4 regions of the Erwinia sp. 9145 genome follow, and region 2 is predicted to be linked to each of the others. Evidence: predicted binding sites of a transcription regulator. Region 2 holds the regulator's gene; each other region holds the start of a gene.
What was found. The regulator Fur, encoded in region 2, represses iron uptake genes when iron is present. The targets are predictions, from matches to a motif close to ATAATAATGAGAACNACTATCAA.
Positions count from the first base shown of each region.

Region 1: a site for Fur is predicted at 2,513-2,535, ahead of FA91_RS13865 (TonB-dependent siderophore receptor). Genes of this name have one in related genera too.
Region 3: a site for Fur is predicted at 2,030-2,052, ahead of fhuE (ferric-rhodotorulic acid/ferric-coprogen receptor FhuE). Genes of this name have one in related genera too.
Region 4: a site for Fur is predicted at 2,940-2,962, ahead of exbB (tol-pal system-associated acyl-CoA thioesterase). Genes of this name have one in related genera too.

Region 1 is NZ_JQNE01000001.1:2,911,841-2,917,151, forward strand. It holds gene FA91_RS13855 (GNAT family N-acetyltransferase) at 1-1,067, shown strand, start outside; gene FA91_RS13860 (MFS transporter) at 1,162-2,397, shown strand; gene FA91_RS13865 (TonB-dependent siderophore receptor) at 2,629-4,746, shown strand; gene FA91_RS13870 (HrpF/NolX family T3SS translocon protein) at 4,884-5,311, opposite strand, start outside.
Region 2 is NZ_JQNE01000001.1:1,109,648-1,114,958, forward strand. It holds gene FA91_RS05585 (beta-N-acetylhexosaminidase) at 1-2,623, shown strand, start outside; gene fur (ferric iron uptake transcriptional regulator) at 2,812-3,255, opposite strand; gene fldA (flavodoxin FldA) at 3,534-4,064, opposite strand; gene ybfE (LexA regulated protein) at 4,218-4,499, opposite strand; gene ybfF (esterase) at 4,645-5,311, opposite strand, start outside.
Region 3 is NZ_JQNE01000001.1:3,817,709-3,823,019, forward strand. It holds gene FA91_RS17990 (YetF domain-containing protein) at 91-783, shown strand; gene yddG (aromatic amino acid DMT transporter YddG) at 1,009-1,902, shown strand; gene fhuE (ferric-rhodotorulic acid/ferric-coprogen receptor FhuE) at 2,161-4,332, shown strand; gene FA91_RS18005 (hypothetical protein) at 4,490-4,936, shown strand; gene FA91_RS18010 (RNA polymerase sigma factor) at 4,942-5,311, shown strand, end outside.
Region 4 is NZ_JQNE01000001.1:3,234,421-3,239,731, forward strand. It holds gene FA91_RS15315 (bifunctional diguanylate cyclase/phosphodiesterase) at 1-731, opposite strand, end outside; gene FA91_RS15320 (ZinT/AdcA family metal-binding protein) at 927-1,568, opposite strand; gene exbD (TonB system transport protein ExbD) at 1,716-2,138, opposite strand; gene exbB (tol-pal system-associated acyl-CoA thioesterase) at 2,144-2,869, opposite strand; gene metC (cystathionine beta-lyase) at 3,124-4,323, shown strand; gene FA91_RS15345 (DedA family protein) at 4,418-5,083, shown strand; gene FA91_RS15350 (AraC family transcriptional regulator) at 5,089-5,311, opposite strand, start outside.

The sequences.
Region 1 (5,311 bases), 1.8 Mb from region 2:
ACCCGTGGCAGTGGCAGAACAAGTTGTTAACCGTCTTCGCGGCGGACATTGCCAATAACGACATTGTTTACCTGGGCACCGGTGACGACCGCTACCAGGCCCAGCAGTCAATTCGCACCTTTTTCAACCGCAGCCAGCCTGAAAAGCGTTACGTAAAAACGGCGTTGTCGGTACTGAACATGGGCTTTATGCGCGGGCTGTCTCCGTATTATATGGCCACCACGCCAGCGATTAACGAATGGCTTGAGGATCTGGTCAAAAAGGATACCTGGCTACAGCGCTGCGGCTTCCGCATTCTGCGCGAGGTGGCGGCCATTGGCTATCATAACCGCTACTATGAAAAAGCCGTTAAGGGCGACTCCGCCTATAAAAAAATGTTTGCCGCGCTGTGGCGCGATAACCCGGTTTCCGACCTCAAACCCGGCCAGCGCCTGATGACTATGGCCTCTTTTCTTCACCTTGATCGGCATCAGAACGCGCTGCTGCCCGCCCTGATTGCTGATTCCGGTTTACCGGCGGAACAGTGGATAGCACGTTACCTCACCTGCTATCTCAGCCCGCTGCTGCACTGTTTTTATCAGTACGATCTGGTGTTCATGCCGCACGGCGAAAATCTGATCCTGTTGCTGGAAAACAACGTGCCGGTCAGCGCATATATGAAAGATATTGGTGAAGAAATTGCCGTGATGAATCCGGATGCCGAACTGCCAGAAAGAGTACAGCGTCTGGCGGTAGACGTGCCGGAAAACCTCAAGCTGCTGTCGATTTTCACCGACGTTTTCGACTGTATTTTCCGTTTTGTCGGGGCGATCCTCGATCAATCCGGCACGCTGCCTGAGGAGAAATTCTGGCAGGCCGTCGCCCATTGCGTGAAGGAATATCAGCAGGCGCATCCGCAGTTTGCCGGTAAGTTTTCCCGCTACGATCTCTTTACGCCTGAGTTCAGCCGCTCCTGCCTGAACCGCCTGCAACTGGCCAATAATCAGCAGATGATCAATCTGTCCGATCCGGCTGAAAACCTGAAATTTGCCGGCACATTAGCCAATCCCATTGCCGGATGGCGTTAAAATTTCAGTAATGCGCACGTGATATGCTGTATGTTGGCGCGGCCGCTTTTCCGGCCGCGTTTTTGATCGTTTCACCTTCGGAAAAGGATCCCCAATGGCTTTTTTTGTACCCGTGTCGACCCTGACGCGACGACACTTACTTTTTCCGCTGTCGCTGGTGCTGTTTGAATTCGCAACCTATATCGCACACGACATGATCCAGCCCGGCATGCTGTTGGTCACGCAGGAGTTTCACGTCGGCCCTGAATGGGTTTCTGCTTCACTGACGGCCTACCTGACCGGCGGCATCGTGTTGCAGTGGCTGCTCGGCCCGCTCTCCGACCGGTTTGGCCGTCGTCCGGTGATGCTCTCCGGCGTGGCGTTTTTTATGCTGAGCTGCCTGGCAACGCACTGGGTACAAAGCATCGAGCAGTTCGTTTTACTGCGCTTTCTTCAGGGGATAAGCCTGTGTTTTATTGGCGCGGTGGGCTACGCGGCCATTCAGGAAGCGTTCAATGAATCGCTCAGCGTAAAAATAATGGCGCTGATGGCTAACGTGGCGCTACTGGCGCCGCTGGCTGGCCCGCTTGCCGGGGCGGCCTTTCTGACCGTTGGCGACTGGCGCACCATGTTTTGGTTATTTGCCGCCGTCTCGGCGCTGGCCCTGCTGGGACTCTGGCGCGCCATGCCCGAAACGGCAGGAGACAGCACCAGCTCGCTCTCGCTCAGCTCGCTGGGTAAAGGCTACTACGCGCTGCTGAAAGATCGCCAGGTGATTAGCGGCTCGCTGGCGATTGGCCTGGTCACCATTCCCTGTCTCGCATGGGTTGCTTTATCACCGGTGATCCTGATCCGCGACGAGGGGCTGAGCCGCATGGACTATGCGCTGCTTCAGCTTCCCGTTTTTCTGGCGATGATCGCAGGCAACCTGACGCTGGGCCATCTCGCCAGCCGCCTTCCCGTTGAACAGCCGCTGCGGCTGGGCGCCTGGCCGATCATTATCGGGCTGGGCATCGCCGCTGTCGCCGCCACCATCAATGCGCACAGCTACCTGTGGCTGACCGCCGGGCTGAGCATTTATGGTTTTGGCACCGGACTGGTCACTGCCGGGCTTTATCGTCTGACGCTGTTTTCAAGCAGCGCCGGGAAAGGAAGCGTGGCGGCGATGTTGGGGATGATCAGCATTGTGGTCTTCGCGCTGGGTATTGAAGCAGCCAAAGCCGCCTACTTTAGCGCAGGCAGCGGCGGATTCAGTCTGGTGAATGCCGCCTGTGGTTTACTCTGGCTGTGGCTGGTGCGGGCGTTTCTGCGCGAAAGCCAGCGCCGCATGCATGAAAAAACAATCTTATAACCGCTTTACCGCATTCTGCCTTCCTCAGGGCAGAATGCGGTCGTCAAAAACGCGATAACCCTACACTTTCTGTATGAAAATCCAGCACATTCATCACTTGAAATACATTGTTATAAAGATAATAATTCTCATTGCTATTAACACTCTCGTTTGCATCGCATGCCCGGATGTCCAACTGTTCTCCCCTACGCACGGAGAACAACCAAACTGATTTTTGTGAAGGAACTGATAATGAGAATGCCTTTTACCCTGAAGCGTTCTGTTCTGCTTTGCGCTTTCGCGCTTTCCGCCCCCGCGCTGACCTTTGCGGCGGACACGCTGGTAGTGACCGCTCAACCCGCTGAAACCGCCACCACGCCGACGGAAGGCTATACGGCAAAAACCAGCCAGGGCGCTACCAAAACCGATCGCCCGCTGATCACCACCGGCCAGTCGGTTTCCGTGGTGACGCGTCAGCAGATGGAAGACCAGGGCGCGATGGATGTTAACCAGGCGTTGAACTATACCGCCGGCGCCTTCACAAACTTCGCCGGGGCGGCCACGCGTTACGATACGGTTTCGCTGCGCGGCTTTCACGGTGGCGATGTGGATAACATCTTCCTCGACGGCCTGCGCCTGATGAGCGATCCGGGCAGCTACAACGTCCTTCAGGTCGATCCGTGGTTTTTAGAACGTATCGATGTGATCAAAGGCCCCTCCTCCGCCCTGTACGGCCAGACGGTGCCCGGCGGGCTGGTCATGGAAACGTCGAAGCGGCCGCAGTTCGCTCCCGAAGGCCATTTCCGCCTTTCGACCGGCACCAACAGCACCAACAGCGCGGCCTTCGATTACACCAACGCCATTAACGATCGGTGGGCGTTCCGCCTGACCGGCATCACCCGCAACAGCGATACGCAATACGACCACACCCGCGAAGAAAAATATGCGATTTCCCCGTCTCTGCTCTGGCAGCCGGATGAAGACACGTCGCTGCTGATGCGCGCCTATTTGCAAAAAGATCCCTCCGGCGGCTATCACAGCGCGGTGCCAGGTGACGGCAGCATTACCGAACACAACGGCCGCAAACTGAGCAACGGTTTTTATGATGGCGACAGTTCACTGGATCAGTTCAAACGTAACGAACAAATCTACAGCGCTGAATTTTCGCATCGCTTTAACGACACCTGGGCGTTTCGTTCCAACGCCAGCTATTCGCACTCCAATGTCGATCTCGACCAGGTGTACCAGATTGGCTGGGATACCACCGATCCTGACCTGCTGAATCGCTACTACTCCGGCTCACGATCCTCGCTGGACGCCTTCGCTATTGATAATCAGTTAGAGGCCGATTTCGCCACCGGTGAAGTCGACCACAAAGTGGTGCTGGGCGCGGAATATCATCAGTATAAAAACGACCTGTATGATGCTTCCGGTTTTGCCAGCCAGCTGAATGCCGTTACCGGAGAAGCCGTCGGCGTGAATCCCGCTTACGCGTTCTCCGCCTCGCAGCGCCGCTACTATCAGACCGGGGTTTATTTACAGGATGAGATGATCTGGAATAAATGGCATCTGGATCTCTCTGGTCGTTACGATCGTATTGTTTCCCAGACTGAAAACTACGATGTGAACAGCAAGTACCGTCGTCAGGACGACCATATTGGCGGCCGCGCGGCGCTGCTTTATGCCTTCGATAACGGCATTTCGCCCTATGCCAGCTACAGCCAGGCCATTACGCCGCAGTCACTCTCCGGTCAGGACGGTAACCTGCTCAAGCCGACCACCTCAGAGCAGTATGAGGCAGGCGTGAAATATCAGCCGGTGGGCACCTCCGATCTCTATTCAGTGGCCGTGTACGATCTGACGCAAAAAGATGTCGGCAACCGCGTCGTGGTCGGTTCCTACTATGAACCGGCAGGAAAAGTGCATTCACAGGGCCTTGAACTGGAAGCGCATAACCAACTCACGCCGCGTCTCAGCACCATCGCCAGCTATACGCTGAACCGCGTACGCTTTAAGGATTCCGTTGATGGCAATGATGGCCATACGCCGTACGTCACGCCAAATTCTATGGCATCGGCATGGGCGAAATATCAGTTTGACTATGGCCTGAGCGTCGGCGCTGGCGTGCGCTACATTGGCAAGCAGTGGGCGGATAACGAAAACACCACGCGTCTGCCTTCAGCGACACTGTTTGATGCGTCCGTCCGCGCCGACCTGGGGGCGTGGAACAGCAGCCTGAAAGGCGCCTTCGTACAGGTTAACGCCAACAATCTGACCGATCGTGACTATGTGTCCGCCTGTTACGGAACCGGTTATTGCTATTGGGGCGCGGAGCGTACCATCGTGGCCACCGTCGGCTACGACTTCTGACAGACAAAGGCCCGCCAGCGGGCCTTTCCCCTTATTTTCCCGTCAGACTGTGCGACTCGAACCGGCTGCTATTTTTATCGGATAACACGTCCGTTTTAACCCGCCGCAGCATCACCGGCACGGCACACAAGGCTGCATCAGCCCTGCGCCCAGACGCGCGGCCCTTCTATCTCCTGATTGCCTGTTGCGGCTGTTTTGGCAGCATCGGCGGCCTGATGAGCGCCCTCTTTCACGCCCTCCTTCACCGCTTCCTTCGCGCCCTGTTTCACACCCTCTTTTACCGCCGCAGTGACGGCAGCGCGCCCTGCCGTTGCCGCCAGGCCAGCCGCGCCGGCGCCTGGTATCAGCATCGACAGGCCGGTCGCCACGTAACTCAGAATATCAAGCAGCTTGAAGATGCCGCCGCCCTTCTCTTTTTTCGCGTCGGGCTGCGTCTCCTGACCCGTAGCCATATCCTGCTGCGCGGTCAGCTCATCAATGGTTTTCGGTGCGCCAGAAAGCCGATCCGGCTCGGCCACCTGATTGCTGCCTTTGCGAATAAAGGCGTCCAGATCGCCCTTGCCGA
Region 2 (5,311 bases):
TGCGTTGATGTCAGCATCAGGAAGTGGCTACGCGAAGGCGAACCAGAAAATTGTCGATCAAATCAGCCAGTTTGGCGTGAAGTACAAGGTCACCGATAATCAGGCCGCACAGCATGGCGTTGACTGCGCGGCTCTGGGCGCCGACTGGAGCGCCTGTAATCGTGCAACCATTACCCTGACCAACCATGGTCCGGCAATCCACAGCAAAGACTGGGCAATATATATGTCCAACGTCCACGAAACGTTAAAGGTCGAAAGCGATCAGTTTCGTATGGTGCATATTGTTGGGGATTTGACGCGACTGGAACCCACGGACAAATTCAGGGGATTCGCTGCCGGTGAGTCCGTAGAGATCCCCATCATTAACGAATACTGGCAGCTTTTTATCACCGATGTCATGCCGCGATGGTATGTGACCTCAGGTGATGCGAAACCGAAAATCATGATCGATACCGACTCGGACGATCTGACAACGTTCGTCGAACCCTTTGGCGAACAGTGGAAGCGCACCCAGGACGACAAAAATGTGCTGATGGTGGCTTCCAGTCGCTTTGATAAAAACAGCGACGTGGCGTTGCTTCCCGCTTCGGCGCTAAGAGGGCAGATTGTTCCGACGCCATTGCAGATTGAGATTACGGCCGGGGACGCTGACCTGTCGAAAGGCGTAAAGCTCGATCTCTCCGGTTTGTCGGCTGATAAAGCGCAGGCGGTAAAGCAGCGGTTCCAGCTACTGGGACTGAAAGAGCACGCCAGCGGTTATGAGATTTCCACGCGAATTGACAGCAACATGTTGAATGCTGAGCTGGCGATTGCCGGTGGCTATCAGTTGGTGATTGATAAAGAAAAAGCACAGGTGGTTGGCTACGATCAAGGCGGTGTATTTTACGGCCTTCAGTCGATCCTCTCACTGCTCCCCGCGGACGGCAGCGCAAAAATTGCCACTCTGAAAGCCAGCGACGCGCCTCGTTTTCCCTATCGCGGTGTTTTCCTGGATGTTGCACGTAACTTTCACAGCAAAGCGGCGATTCTCCGCATGTTGGATCAGCTTGCCGCGTGGAAAATGAACGTATTTCACTTTCATCTGAGCGACGATGAAGCCTGGCGTATTGAGATTCCTGGCCTGCCTGAACTTACCGGGGTGGGTGGAAAGCGCTGTCACGATCTGACCGAGCGGCGCTGCCTGTTGCCGCAGTTGGGCTCCGGCCCGGACACCAATAATAACGGCACCGGTCATTTCAGCCGTCAGGATTACATTGATATTTTGAAATACGCCGCGGCAAGAAATATTGAGGTGATCCCGGAGATCGACATGCCGGCTCATGCCAGGGCTGCCGTAATCTCAATGGAAGCCCGCTATCATCGTCTGATGAAAATGGGCAAAACGTCCGAAGCCTCAGAGTATCGGCTGGTCGATCCCACGGATAATTCCAACACGACCTCGGTGCAGCTTTACGATCGTACCAGCTATCTGAACCCCTGCCTGGATTCTTCGCTGCGCTTTACCGATAAGATAATCGGTGAAATTAACAAAATGCACGGTGAGGCCGGGCAACCGCTTAAAACCTGGCACTTCGGCGGCGACGAAGCAAAAAATATTCGTCTGGGCGCCGGTTATTCCGACATTAACAAGCCGGTAGCGGGTACGGGCTTACTTGATATGCGCAAAGAAGACAAACCGTGGGCGAAATCGCTGGTTTGTCAGAAAATGATTAAAGAAGGCAAGGTGGCGGATCTGGAACATCTGCCCAGCTATTTTGCATTGCAGGTCAGCAAGCAGGTTAAGCAACACGGCATTGAAAAAATGCAGGCCTGGCAAGACGGGCTGAAGGATGCGGAAAATGCTAAAGCGTTTGCCACTGAACGCGTTGCCGTTAACTTCTGGGATACGCTCTACTGGGGAGGCTTTAACTCTGCCAACGACTGGGCAAACAAAGGTTATGACGTCATCATCTCCAACCCTGATTATGTCTATGTGGACTTTCCCTATGAAGTGAATCCGCTGGAACGCGGCTACTACTGGGGAACCCGTTTTAGCGATGAGCGGAAAATGTTCAGTTTTGCACCTAATAACCTGCCGCAGAACGCCGAGACCTCGGTCGATCGCGACGGTAAAACTTTTACTGCAAAATCTGACAAAGCCTGGCCGGGCGCGTATGGCTTGTCCGCCCAGCTTTGGAGCGAAACGTCGCGCACTGACGACAACACAGAATATATGATTTTCCCTCGTATTCTTTCAGTGGCTGAACGCGCCTGGCATCGTGCCGCATGGGAGCAGGATTACCAGGCGGGCAGGGAATATATCGGTGGAGAAACTGGGCACGTTGATCGCCAGGCGTTGCATCAAGACTGGCAGCGATTTGCCAACCTGCTCGGACAACGCGAACTGGCAAAACTGGATAAGCGGGGCATTCACTATCGTCTGCCGGTTCCTGGCGCGCGTATTGTTGATGGGAAATTAAACGTCAATATCGCCTTACCAGGCGTGGCCATTGAGTACAGCGTGGATCAGGGAAAAAACTGGCAGCGTTATGATGCCGGTGCAAGACCGTCCGTGACAGGCAATGTGAGCGTTCGCGCTGTCAGCGCGGATGGGAAACGTTTCAGTCGCACTGAAATACTGTGAGATTAACGGCCCGAAACAGGGCCGTTTTCACTTAGCGGAGCGTTTAAAGAGCGTAAATTACCGGTAGTCGAGGGTAATGCGACCGGTGAGATCTTTACACGCTAAAAACAAAAACTGCACCTTACTTGTCGGATAGCCAACTTTTCGGGTGCAGTTCATCTTACTGATACTTATGGCGTCAGGGCCGATTACTCGTCGTGCAAAGACTCATCTTCACGACAGTCGCCTGTTGCGCAGTGACCATACAGATAGAGACTGTGATTACTGAGCTTGATGCCATGCCGCGTGGCGATATCACGCTGGCGTGTTTCAATGGATTCGTCAGTGAATTCGATCACTTTTCCACAGTCCAGGCAAATCAGATGATCGTGATGATGCTGCTGCGTCAATTCAAATACGGATTTACCGCCTTCAAAGTTGTGGCGCGTCACAATCCCTGCGTCGTCAAACTGGTTCAGCACGCGGTAAACCGTGGCCAGACCAATTTCTTCGCCCATATCAATCAGGCGTTTATACAAGTCTTCCGCACTGACGTGATGGCCCTCTGGTTCCTGAAGGACTTCCAGAATCTTTAAGCGTGGAAGCGTGACTTTCAGGCCGGCCTTCTTTAATGCGGTGTTATTGTCAGTCATGCGGATATTATCCTGTTACTTTGCTAGTCACTAAGTGGCTGAAAAACCGTGAACATCGGTCGACACAGAAAGCAAACTGCGTCTCATTATAGAACTGATACGTTGAAATGGAAACGGGCTGCCGTAGTCGCCGCCAGAGCAAACTGCTCAAAAGGCTGGATAACCGATGCGGGTATTCTACAGTTATGCGGGCAAAAGTTACAAATATGTATCTATCACTTCTATAGGAAAAACCACTGGCTTGATGTGACTTCTCTCACATCAAGCTAAAGTGTTCGTTATGCTTCAAGGATCTCTTTGAGCTGAAGCTCTTCATAAATCTGCTTTACCCACTGTTCCGTACGGGAAGCGGTCAACTCGGGTTGACGATCTTCGTCAATAGCCAGACCAAGGAAATGCGTATCGTCCGCAAGCCCTTTAGAGGCTTCAAAATTGTAACCTTCGGTCGGCCAGTGACCAACAATCACCGCGCCGTTAGGCTCGATAATGTCGCGAATGGTGCCCATCGCATCGCAGAAATATTCAGCATAGTCTTCCTGATCGCCGCAGCCAAAAAGGGCAACCAGCTTACCGTTGAAATCAATCTCTTCCAGCGTAGGGAAAAAGTCGTCCCAGTCGCATTGCGCTTCACCGTAGTACCAGGTCGGTATGCCTAAAAGCAGAATATCAAAGGCTTCAAGATCTTCTTTGCTGCTTTTAGCGATATCATGAACTTCAGCAACGTCAGAACCGAGCTGCTTCTGAATCATTTTTGCAATGTTTTCCGTATTGCCCGTATCGCTACCAAAGAAAATGCCTACGATTGCCATGCGTCTAGTAACCTCTTGAAACGTATTGATATGGTGGCTGCTGATAAAACAGATTCAGGCAATAATAGCAGAGAGGCAGAAGGGTATAAACGTGAAATGCTCCTGCTTTTGTCGCTTTGTGCTGTGAGATAACGCATTCTGTAAGGTTAAAACTCAACGCTGCTGGCGGGTTAACTGTGCCAGCACCATCTCTTCAATCAACTCGCTACGACTGATATTTCGCGCTTCGGCAAGCTGATTGAGCGCATCAACAGCTTCGGCGTTTATTTTCAGCTCAACGCGCTTCAGGCCGCGCACTTTGTCCCGTCTGAGCTGATTGCGCTTATTAATACGCAACTGCTCATCGCGCGTGAGCGGGTTGGTCTTTGGACGTCCCGGACGTCGTTCATCGGCGAACAGGTCGATCGTCGTGCGGTCCGTGTTCTCTTTTGCCATAGGATCGTACTAATGAAAGGCTGAAGGGTTAATAAATGGGCTCTTAACGCCTGAAATACAACCAGCGGCCCTTAATGAGCGCGCCATCATACCCTGGCAAAACTTACCGCGACAACGATTTAACAAATCGACTGAATATTTCTGTTTATTGTGCAAGAAAGCGTCGGATACCGCGTAAAACGGCATCGGGTTTCTCAGCATGTACCCAGTGTCCGGCACCGCTGATAACGTGCGCGCGTGCCTGCGGAAACTGGGAAAGCAGCGCATCACGGTAAGCGTCGTCCAGATAAGGTGAGCGCTCCCCCCGAATAAACAAAGCCGGATGCGGCCAGGCCGGAACGGCATTCCAGCCAATAAGATCGTCGTAGTGCTGCCATAAAACCGGCACGTTAAAACGCCACTCACCTTCATGGAACGATTTCAACAGGAATTGAATAACACCCTCTTCATTGAGCATCTCCCGCATCAGGTCGGCAGCGTCGCTGCGTCGCGTAATACCTGCCTCGGTAACGGCGTTCAGCGCGGCGAAAATGGCGTCATGATGCCGTTCCGGATAGGCAACGGGCGCCATATCAATCACCACCAGCTTACTGACGCGCTCCGGCGCAAGGGCAGTTAACGCCATGGCGATTTTACCGCCCATTGAGTGGCCCACCACCGAGAATTGCCCGATAGCCGCATCGTCCAGCGTATCAAGAATGTCCTGCGCCATGGCCGGATAATCCATCTCCTCCGCGCGGGGAGAAAGGCCGTGATTACGCACGTCAACCAGCACAAGCCCACAGGTATCTTTCAGCCCCCTTGCCAGCACG
Region 3 (5,311 bases), 2.7 Mb from region 2:
GCCTTTTCCCTGTACTTGTCCTGATACTAACAATAAGCAAACCGGCATCCGCGCTGAGAAACGATGCCTTTACCGCAAGGAATGATTTTTATGCCTGATTTTGACTGGCACCGTTTTTTTCTCAACGATCAATCAATGACTTTTCTCGCCGAAGTCGCCGTACGCGTGCTGTTTGCCTACATCATTGTTTTTATCTTTTTGAAAGTCTCCGGCAGGCGCGGCATCCGGCAGCTCTCGCTGTTTGAACTGGTGATTGTGCTGACGCTGGGTTCAGCCTCCGGCGACGTCACCTTTTATCACGACGTGCCGATATTGCCGGTCGCCATGGTTTTTATCGTCCTGCTGGTGCTCTACCGCCTGACGACTTTTTTTACATCGTTCAGCCCGCGTTTCTCGAAATGGATTGAAGGCGATGTGGTGACGCTGATTAAAGAGGGATTGTATGAGCTGAAGAGCCTGGACAATCTGAATATATCCGAAGACGAATTTTTTATGGAGCTGCGTCAGCAAGGCGTAGAACATCTGGGCCAGGTGCGGCTGGCGCTGCTTGAGGTGGATGGCGGGATCAGTACTTACTTTTACGATGCCGATGACGTCCGTCCCGGTATGTCGGTGCTGCCGCCGGAGCATCGTCAGGAGTATACGCGCGTGCCGAAGACGGGTTTATACGCCTGCAATCACTGCGGCCTGACGCAGCAGCTTAACGCGCAGCAGACGCTGGCCTGCCCACGTTGTAAAAGCGAGCTGTGGTCGGTAACGCTCAGCACCAAACGACCGCAGTGAGCGACAGTTTTTCGCCATGCCGATCAACCTGCCGATATATTCTGCCCGGCATCGGTGGGTTGAGCCGCCTGTCATATCCTGCCGCACGGCCCGTAAACTCTCTGCACGGAAACGTTTATTACCCACGGCGTTGTGTCACTAATGAATCCAAAACGGGCCATTTTAATTGTCTATCAACCATCAGTTAACAACGTCGGGAGCACGTCGACGAGAGGTTTCGCAGGGATGAACCAGAAAAGAGCAACGTTAATCGGCCTGATCGCCGTTCTGTTGTGGAGCGCTGTCGTCGGCCTGATCCGCAGCGTCAGCGAAGGCTTTGGCGCCGTGGGCGGCGCGGCCATGATCTACACGCTCAGCGCAGTACTGCTGCTGTTTACCGTGGGTTTTCCTGATCTCAGACGCTTTCCTCGTGCGTATCTGATCCTCGGCAGCCTGCTGTTCGTTAGCTATGAGCTCTGTTTATCACTGTCGCTGGGCTTTGCCAACACCGGCACGCAGGCCATTGAAGTTGGCATGGTGAATTACCTCTGGCCCGGCCTGACCATCGTACTTTCGGTGCTGGTTAACCGCCAGAAAACCAGCCTGATGATCGTCCCCGGCCTGCTGATCGCCATTGCCGGCATTGGTTGCGTGCTGGGCGGCGAGCGGGGCTTTGCCGCCGCACACATTGTCGGGAACATTAACAGCAACGTCTTAAGCTATGGGCTGGCGTTTACCGGGGCAATGATCTGGGCAATTTACTGCGTGGTAACGAAGAAAATTGCTCAGGGTAATAACGGTATTACGCTGTTTTTTATACTGACGGCGATATCGCTGTGGGTGAAATACCTCTTAAGTCCACAGCCGGAATTTACCCTGACGATAGCGACCACCATCAATGTAGTTCTGGCCGCGTGCGCAATGGGGTTTGGCTATGCCGCCTGGAACATCGGTATTTTGCACGGCAACGTTACCGTATTAGCCACGGCATCCTATTTTGTCCCGGTGATATCCGCCCTGCTCGCCACGTTTATTCTCGGTTCAGCGCTGACGGTAACTTTTTGGCAAGGCGCCGCCATGGTGAGCTTTGGCTCATTACTCTGCTGGTGGGCTACCCGAGCGGCTGAAACCGGCACGTAAAATGTAAAGTCATGAAACCTCGCCGCGTGCTGTTTTTTACGGAGTACAAAAACAGCCATGGCGTGGTAGGCAGTTCTCCATCCGCGGCCGGTTGTCGGCATCTCACCCTCATATTAATTACATAATAATGATAATTATCCTCATTATCATTTAGTCTTTCTGTGCTAGCATATTGCCGCGCGACAAAAGCGCAGTGGCAAAGACCTTACTAAAAACAGTGGGTTACTAATAAAAACAACATCACAGAAAGGAAGTAGCATGCCTTTTCACATCAGAGGAACCCGTTCGCGCGCGGCAGGTTCTCGTCCCGTATTTGCCGTTTCCCTGTTGGCACTGGCCGTCCCGGCGTTAATTAACCTTCAGGCGCAGGCGGCAGATGCCGCCACCTCTTCGCAGGATCTGGTGGTTAACGCCACCACCGACAGCGGAGAAGCCGTGAATGAAGATCAGGACTACAGCGCGAAGACCACCCGCGCCGGAACAAAAATGCTGCTGACGCCGCGTGATGTGCCGCAGTCGGTGAGTATCATCACCAAACAGCGCATGCAGGATCAAAACCTTCAGACCGTGGGCGACGTGCTGGCGAATACGACCGGCGTGTCCGCCAACGTCGTGGACAGCGAGCGAAACGGCTCCTACTCACGCGGTTTCTATATCGATAACTACACCTTTGACGACATTCCCACTACCGTTTCGGAAGCGTGGAACTTCGGCGATGCCGGTGGCGATACCGCCATCTATGACCGCATCGAAGTGGTGCGCGGCGCGACGGGCCTGATGACCGGCGCGGGCAACCCGTCGGCGTCCGTGAATATGGTGCGCAAGCACGCCGACAGCCGCGCATTCACCGGTAACCTCAGCGCCTCTTACGGCAGCTGGGACAAGCAGCGTTACGTGGCGGATCTCTCCGCGCCGTTGAATGATTCGGGCACCGTGCGCGGCCGCGTGGTGGCAGGCTATCAGGATCAGGATAGCTGGCTGGATCGCTACCATAAGAGCAAAAAATTCCTTTACGGCGTGCTGGATGCGGATGTCACGGAAAATACCACGGTGTCGCTGGGCTACGACTACCAGCGCAGCGCCACGGGCAACCCGACCTGGGGCGGTTTGCCGACCTGGTACAGCGACGGTTCACGCACCAGTTTCGATCGCAGCACTAACCCGTCGGCGGACTGGACGCACTACAACATCAACTCCCGCAAGGTGTTTGCCAACGCCACGCACAACTTTGATAACGGCTGGACGGCGCGCCTGAACGGCACCCATGCGGAAACCGACTTCGATACCAAGCTGATGTACTCCTTTAATTTCCCTGATGCGGCCACCGGCGAGGGTCTGCAAGGCTACGGCGGCTGGTTTAAAGGCTCGCGCCGTCTCGACTCGGTGGATACCTTCGCCAGCGGCCCGGTGGAGTTGTTCGGTCGTCAGCATGAGCTGCTGGCTGGCGTCAGCTACAGCCGCCAGCGCAATCTGTATTACAGCGCCTCGAACTCGATTGACGTTGCCGATATGGGTGATATCAATCACTGGGACGGCGATATTATCGAACCGACCTGGAGCGATTTCGAGAAATCGTCTGACGATATGATCAGGCAAAAATCGGCCTACAGCGCCGCGCGCTTCTCGCTGGCCGATCCGCTCTCGCTGATTGTCGGCACGCGCTACACCCAGTGGAGCACCGTCGGCAGCAGCGGCGAAATGAGTAAAAACAATCTGACGCCGTACGGCGGACTGGTTTATGACATTGACGACACCTGGTCCGCCTATGCCAGCTATACCTCAATCTTCAAGCCGCAGGATAAGCGCGATCGCAGCGGCAGCTATCTGAAACCCGTTACCGGCAAGAACTACGAAACCGGCCTGAAATCGGGCTGGCTGAACGGCCGTCTGACGGCAAACGTCGCCGTGTTCCGTATTGAACAGGAGAATGTGGGCCAGGAAGATGGCAGCAGCTTCGTCGACGGCACCAGCGAACAGGCGTATAAAGCCGCGAAGGGCGTAGTCAGTAAAGGCGCAGAATTTGAGCTGAACGGCGCACTCACGGATAATCTCCAGATGACCTTCGGCGCGACGCGCTACGTGGCAAAAGACGCCAACAACGATCGCTTTAACAGCCAGCTTCCGCAAACGCAGTTTAAGCTGTTTACCCGCTACCGACTGCCAACGCTGCCTGAACTGACGCTGGGCGGCGGCATCAACTGGCAAAATCGTACTTATCAGGACGTGACCGGGCCGGAAGGCGCCACGCGCCTCTACCAGAGCAGCTATCCACTGGTTAATCTGTTTGGCCGCTACCAGGTCACCAAACAACTGGCGGTGCAGGCGAACCTTAACAACCTGTTCGACCGGACTTACTATTCCACCCTCAGCGACTACGAAGTTTATGGCGAACCGCGTAACTACTCCGTGAGCCTCTCCTATAATTTCTGAGTGCTTCCGCGCCGGCTATCTGACGTTCATTCCATCACCTCGCCGCTGACTTTCCAGCGGCTTTTTCCCTTCGCCGCACATTTTTTTGGCAATATTTCTGTCGCTGATTCGTCTACCTCATTACACAGACTAAAACACACAATGAGGAGTGTTAAAAATGAGAGATTTTGAACTGCATGAGCACGGGCGCGGGCGCGGTCGCCATTTTGGCGGACGTTCAATGGCAAAACCGCTGCTGATTGGCGTGGTGCTGTTTGTGGCGCTGGGCCTGCTGGTGATGTCGCTGTGGAATGCGCTGCTGCCCGCGCTGCTGGGCGTAAAGAGCATCGGCTTCTGGCAGGCGCTGGGCATGCTGATCCTGTGCCGTATCCTGTTTGGCGGGCTGGGTTTGCGTCCCGGTATGTTTGGCGCGCGTCGCCGGATGCATGAACGCTGGATGCAGATGACGCCGGAAGAGCGTGAACAGTTTTCCCGGCATCGTCATGATGGTTTCAGGCATCGCGGTCATCACCGTCGCCGCGACTGGCCCCACGCCCATGAAGAACAGGCCCGGGCCGAACGTCCGGCGGAAGAGCACGCCCCTAAAGCGCCGGACGCTGAGTGACGTTAATGGCGGAAGACTCTCTGGTGATGTCGGCGCTCAGCGCCTGCCGTTCACGGCTTCAGGCTTTTATTCGCGGCCGGACGGCCACGCGGGCCGATGCCGATGACATCTTACAGGACATCACCGTTCAGTTGATGAAGGTGGAGCAGCCGGTGGAGAACGTCGCCGCCTGGCTGTTTCGCGCCGCGCGCAACGAAATGATCGATCGCGGACGTAAAAAACGCGAGCTGCCGTTTTCCGACTTCTTCGCCAGCGACGATACCCTGCCGGAAGAGGAGCTGTCGGAGATCCTTTTCGGCGAGACGGAAACCCCGGAAGAGGCGTATCTGAGCGAGTTGTTCTGGGAGGAGCTGAGCGACGCGCTGGCAGCGTTAC
Region 4 (5,311 bases), 2.1 Mb from region 2:
ACCGCCCGTTTTTGCAGGCGCGCATCCATCGTCGACACCAGCAGCGTGATCCCCAGAATGGAGAGCGTCACCACGGTAACCAGCACCGCCAGCCAGTTGCTGTCAACGCCCGTTTCACTGGCGTGGCTGCTCATCGGAAAATGGGCGGCGGCCATGCCCGTATAGTGCATACCGGCGATCGCCATGCCCATCACCGTCGCCGCGCCAGCGCGCAGCAGGGCGATACGTGCGCCGCCGCGACGTAGCCTGAAGGCCAGCCCTAGCGCAATAAATGACGCCAGCAGCGCAATTCCGACCGATAACGCTATCCACCGCCCGTCCCAGATAATACCCGGTTCAAATATCAGCGCCGCCATGCCGATATAGTGCATTGCGATGGCCCCGGTGCCGAGAACCAGCGCGGCGAGAATCAGACGCCCCGGTGGCAAAACATCATGGCAGACAAACCACAGCGCGCCCGTCGAGGTGGCAATGGCCACCGCCATCGACATCACGGTGAGAACAGGATCGTAGCTCATCACCATTTCAAGGCTCATCGCCAGCATGCCGATAAAGTGCATCGCCCAGATGCCGATGCCCAGCGCCACGCCGCCGCCAATCAGCCACGCACGGGCCGCATCACGCGATGAAATGGCTGCTCTGCCGGCCATTTCCAGCGCCGTGTACGACGCCAGAAAAGCAACAAAAACTGAAACGGTCACCAGCAGGGGATGGTAAGAACTCATCAGCATTGACGTATCTCAGGGGGCGGCGCTGTTGCACAGTCGTCACAGGTGAACTGACCAGCGAAGCCAGGAATGGTGCTGATAATATCGGCTAAAGCGTGCGTGACTTTATTCCGGGGGCGTGAAGAAAATGCGATCTGCGTTGCAAAGGGCTGATAAAATTAATGAAAAGGGCGCAGCGGATACGCCCTTCGACTGCATTTATTCGTGCATCAGATCGCCGGCAACGTCAGCGCCGGTCATGCCTGCCGGGAAGAACGTCGGCCAGTTGACCAGCTCTTTCTCAAGCTGTTCATGGCTGCTGTCGCCAAAGAAGAGATGAAAGTGCGCCGCGTGGATTGGGCCGATTTCATGATCGCTGAACTGCACAAACCTCGGTGCCTGCGCGTCGCCGCCGCTGCGCGTAAACAAATAGCGCACGCCTTTTTTGCCGGAGGGATAGTTGAGGATTTTATATCCGCTGTAGTCGTACCTGCCCGTTACGGCTTTTACGCCGCGCTCAAAGGTCATGCTGTCTGCGGTAATTTTCAGGCCGGTAACATCGCTGGCGTAGCCTTTATCGTAATACGCTTTGTACGCCCCGGCGCTTTTTTGCGGGTCGTGCTCCGCTTTGTGGCGGAATACCGCATCCAGGCTACCGTCTTTCAGGAAGGGATAGATGGATTGCCAGCTTCCCTGCCAGTCGGTCAGCGCCCTGTCATGCACGTCAACATCGCTGAATGTGCCCTGCTGTATCGTGCTGTTGTGGCTGTGATGATGATCGTGCGAGTGTGCCAGCGCGGCGCCGGAGAAACTCGTGGAAGCGAGCGCAATAAGCAAGGCGGCCTTGTTGAGGTGTGTCATTGTTGCTCCTTAATATGAAAACAGTTGCCGGAAAAAAACGATAAAATGTTATGTTATATCGTAACATTTAGCAAGGCAGCTTTTCAGGAGCAGAGGGCATAAAAATGCCGGTCAGTTGACCGGCACAGGAAGCGTGGGAAAGAGAGGTTATCTGGCGACGGTTTCCATACCCATCAGGCCTATCTTCAGATAGCCAGCCTGACGCAGCTTGTCCATGACGGTCATCAGCGTTTCATAATCCACCGACTTATCCGCCTGGAAGAAAATGGTGGTTTCTTTATTTCCTTCCGTCTGGGCGTTCAGCGCGTTGATCATCGTTTCCCCGGTGACCGCATCGTTGCCGATGTAGAGCTGCTTATCGGCCTTGATGGAGAGATAGATCGGTTTTTCAGGACGCGGCTGCGGCGTGCTGGTGGAAGCCGGAAGGTTAACGCGCACGTCAACGGTGGCAAGCGGCGCGGCGACCATAAAGATAATCAGCAATACCAGCATCACGTCGATAAACGGCGTCACGTTGATTTCATGCATTTCGCCGTTATTGTCGAGATCTTCGTTTAATCGCATGGCCATAATGCTCAGCCCACCCGCAGTTTCTGCGTTGTGCGCGGGCTGCCGCTGGCGGCAAGATCGAGATCGCGGCTTTGCAACAGCATAATCTGCGCGGCAATGTCGCCCATAGACGCTTTGTAACTGGCAATCGTGCGGGCAAAGACGTTATAGATGACCACGGCAGGGATCGCCGCAATCAGGCCGATTGCCGTCGCCAGCAGCGCTTCCGCAATACCGGGCGCGACCACGGCGAGGTTAGTGGTTTGCGTCTGCGCAATGCCGATAAAGCTGTTCATAATGCCCCAAACGGTGCCGAACAGGCCGACAAACGGCGCGATTGCGCCAATCGTGGCGAGAAAACCGTTACCGCGCCCCGCATGGCGGCTGAAGAAGGCCACGCGGCGCTCCAGACGGAAAGCGGTACGTTCTTTAATGCCATCGTTGTCATCTGAACCGGCAGATAGCATCAGCTCATCTTCCGCTTCTTTTAACAGGCGGCTGGTCAGGCTGTTAGCATGAAAGCTGGCGCTGGTGGCTGATGCTTCATTCAGCGAGCGCGCATTTGCCAGCGCCTGCTGTTCGCGCTTCAGGCGACGTTTGGCCGAACCGAGTTCCACGCTTTTACTGAAGAAAATCGCCCAGGTAACGACCGACGCCAGCAGCAGGCCAATCATTACTACTTTAACCACGATGTCCGCATGCTGATACATGCCCCAGACGGAGAGATCCGTCTGCATCAAATTGTTCGTCACGCTATCTCCCCAGGCTCATTCAAACATAAGCAAAAAAAACCAGTGCGGATCATACCAAAAAAGCGGGGAATTGATAGTGGTTATCATTACTATTTACCGCTTCGCTGGCGTTTTTTTAGCGACTTTTTTGTTCCACCGCATTTACAGGCGCTGTTTGCTGAAACTTCCTCACTTAACGGGATGCTGAATTTCACGCCGACGCCCGGCGTGGTAACGTTAAGCCATTGACGATTTCCACAAACAGAGCAGATCTGATGACCCGTAAAAAAATTGAAACGGCGCTGATTGCCGCCGGACGCAGCAAACGCTTCACCCAGGGCGCCGTTAACAGCGTTATTCAGCGCGCGTCTTCACTGGTTTTTAACAGCGTGGCGGACAAAAAACGCGCCACCGCCGGCCGTGCTGACGGCGAACTGTTTTACGGTCGTCGCGGGACCCTGACCCACTTTTCGCTTCAGGACGCCATGACCGAGCTGGAAGGCGGCGCGGGCTGCGCGCTCTATCCCTGCGGCGCGGCGGCGGTGGCAAACGCCATTCTTTCTTTTGTTTCCGCAGGCGATAACATACTGATGGCCGGTTCTGTTTATGAACCCACCCAGGACTTCTGCACCAAAATCCTCAGTAAAATGAACGTCACCACCACCTGGTACGATCATACTACGGGCGACGCGATTGCCGATCTGGTGCAGCCCAACACGCGCGTGGTGTTTCTGGAGTCGCCCGCTTCAATCACCATGGAGGTGCAGGACGTGCCGGCGATTGTGGCTGCCGTTCGTCGTCGGGCGCCCGAGGCGGTGATTATGATCGATAATACCTGGGCGGCGGGCATTCTGTTTCGCGCGCTTGATTTCGGCGTGGACATCTCTATTCAGGCCGGCACCAAGTATCTGATTGGTCATTCGGATGCGATGATCGGCACCGCCGTTGCTAATCAGCGCTGCTGGGCGCAGCTGCGGGAAAACTCCTATCTGATGGGACAGATGGTGGATGCGGATACCGCCTATATGGCTAGCCGGGGTTTGCGAACGCTGGCGGTACGGCTGCGTCAGCATGAAGAGAGCGCGCTGCGCGTGGCGACCTGGCTTATGACGCGCCCGGAAGTCGCCGCCGTTAATCATCCGGCACTGCCGCAGAGTAAAGGCCATGCGGTCTGGCAGCGCGACTTTACCGGCAGCAGCGGCCTGTTCTCCTTCGTCCTGAAGGCGCGCCTCGACGATCGCCAACTGGCCGACTATCTCGACCATTTTGAACATTTCAGCATGGCCTACTCATGGGGCGGCTTTGAGTCGCTGATCCTCGCGAATCAGCCGGAAGAGCTGGCGGCGATCCGCCCGACAGGCGGCGTGGATTTCAGCGGCACGCTGGTCAGGCTGCATATCGGCCTGGAAAACGTTGAGGATCTGATCGCCGATCTGGCCGAGGGCTTTGCCCGCCTCACAAAAATGGAGAAATAAACGCGCCGCATTGCCCGGTCAGCGCCCTTGATCAAGGTATAAATGAGAGTTTGCAGGTACAATTGTTATCTCAACGCGGCAAACGGGATATGAAATGGGTGTACTACATGAGATTGTGCAGGCGCTGTGGCATCAGGATTTCGCCGCGCTCGCCAATCCGGTTGTGATTTGGATCGTCTACGGGATAATGTTTGTCACCCTGCTGCTGGAAAACGGCCTGCTACCCGCCTCCTTTTTGCCCGGCGACAGCCTGTTGCTGCTGGCAGGCGCGATGATTGCAAAAGGCGTGATGGGTTTTGTGCCGACGCTGCTGATCCTCACCCTGGCCGCCAGCCTGGGCTGCTGGCTCAGCTATCTTCAGGGAAAGTGGCTGGGAAACACACGGCTGGTGAAAGGCTGGCTGATGCATCTGCCCGCGCAATATCACCAGCGCGCCTGGTCGCTCTTTCACCGCCACGGCCTGATGGCGCTGCTGATTGGTCGTTTTCTGGCCTTTGTGCGCACCATTTTACCCACAATGGCGGGCATTTCCGGCCTGAAAAACGCGCGCTTTCAGCTTTTCAACTGGCTGAGCGGCCTGCTGTGGGTCGGTATTCTGATCTCCGCAGGCTATGCGATAAGTCAGGTTCCTTTTATTAAAAGGCATGAGGATCAGGTGATGGCGATCCTGATGATCCTGCCGCTGGCGCTGCTCTGCATTGGCCTGATCGGCAGCATTACGCTGCTGGTGAAGCGTAAGAAAGCTGCCGACAGCGAGTAGCCGACTCAGCCCGCCTGGCGCGCGCGGGTCAGCTCCTCACCCGGCGTCACGCCAAAATAGCGTTTAAATTCACGTGAGAACTGGGAAGCGCTTTCATAACCCACCCGCATCGCCGCCGCGCTGACCTTGACGCCTTCCTGAATCATCATGGCGCGTGCCTGGTGCAGACGATAGTTTTTAAGGTATTGCAGCGGCGAAGTGCTGGTCACCGCCTTAAAGTTATGGTGA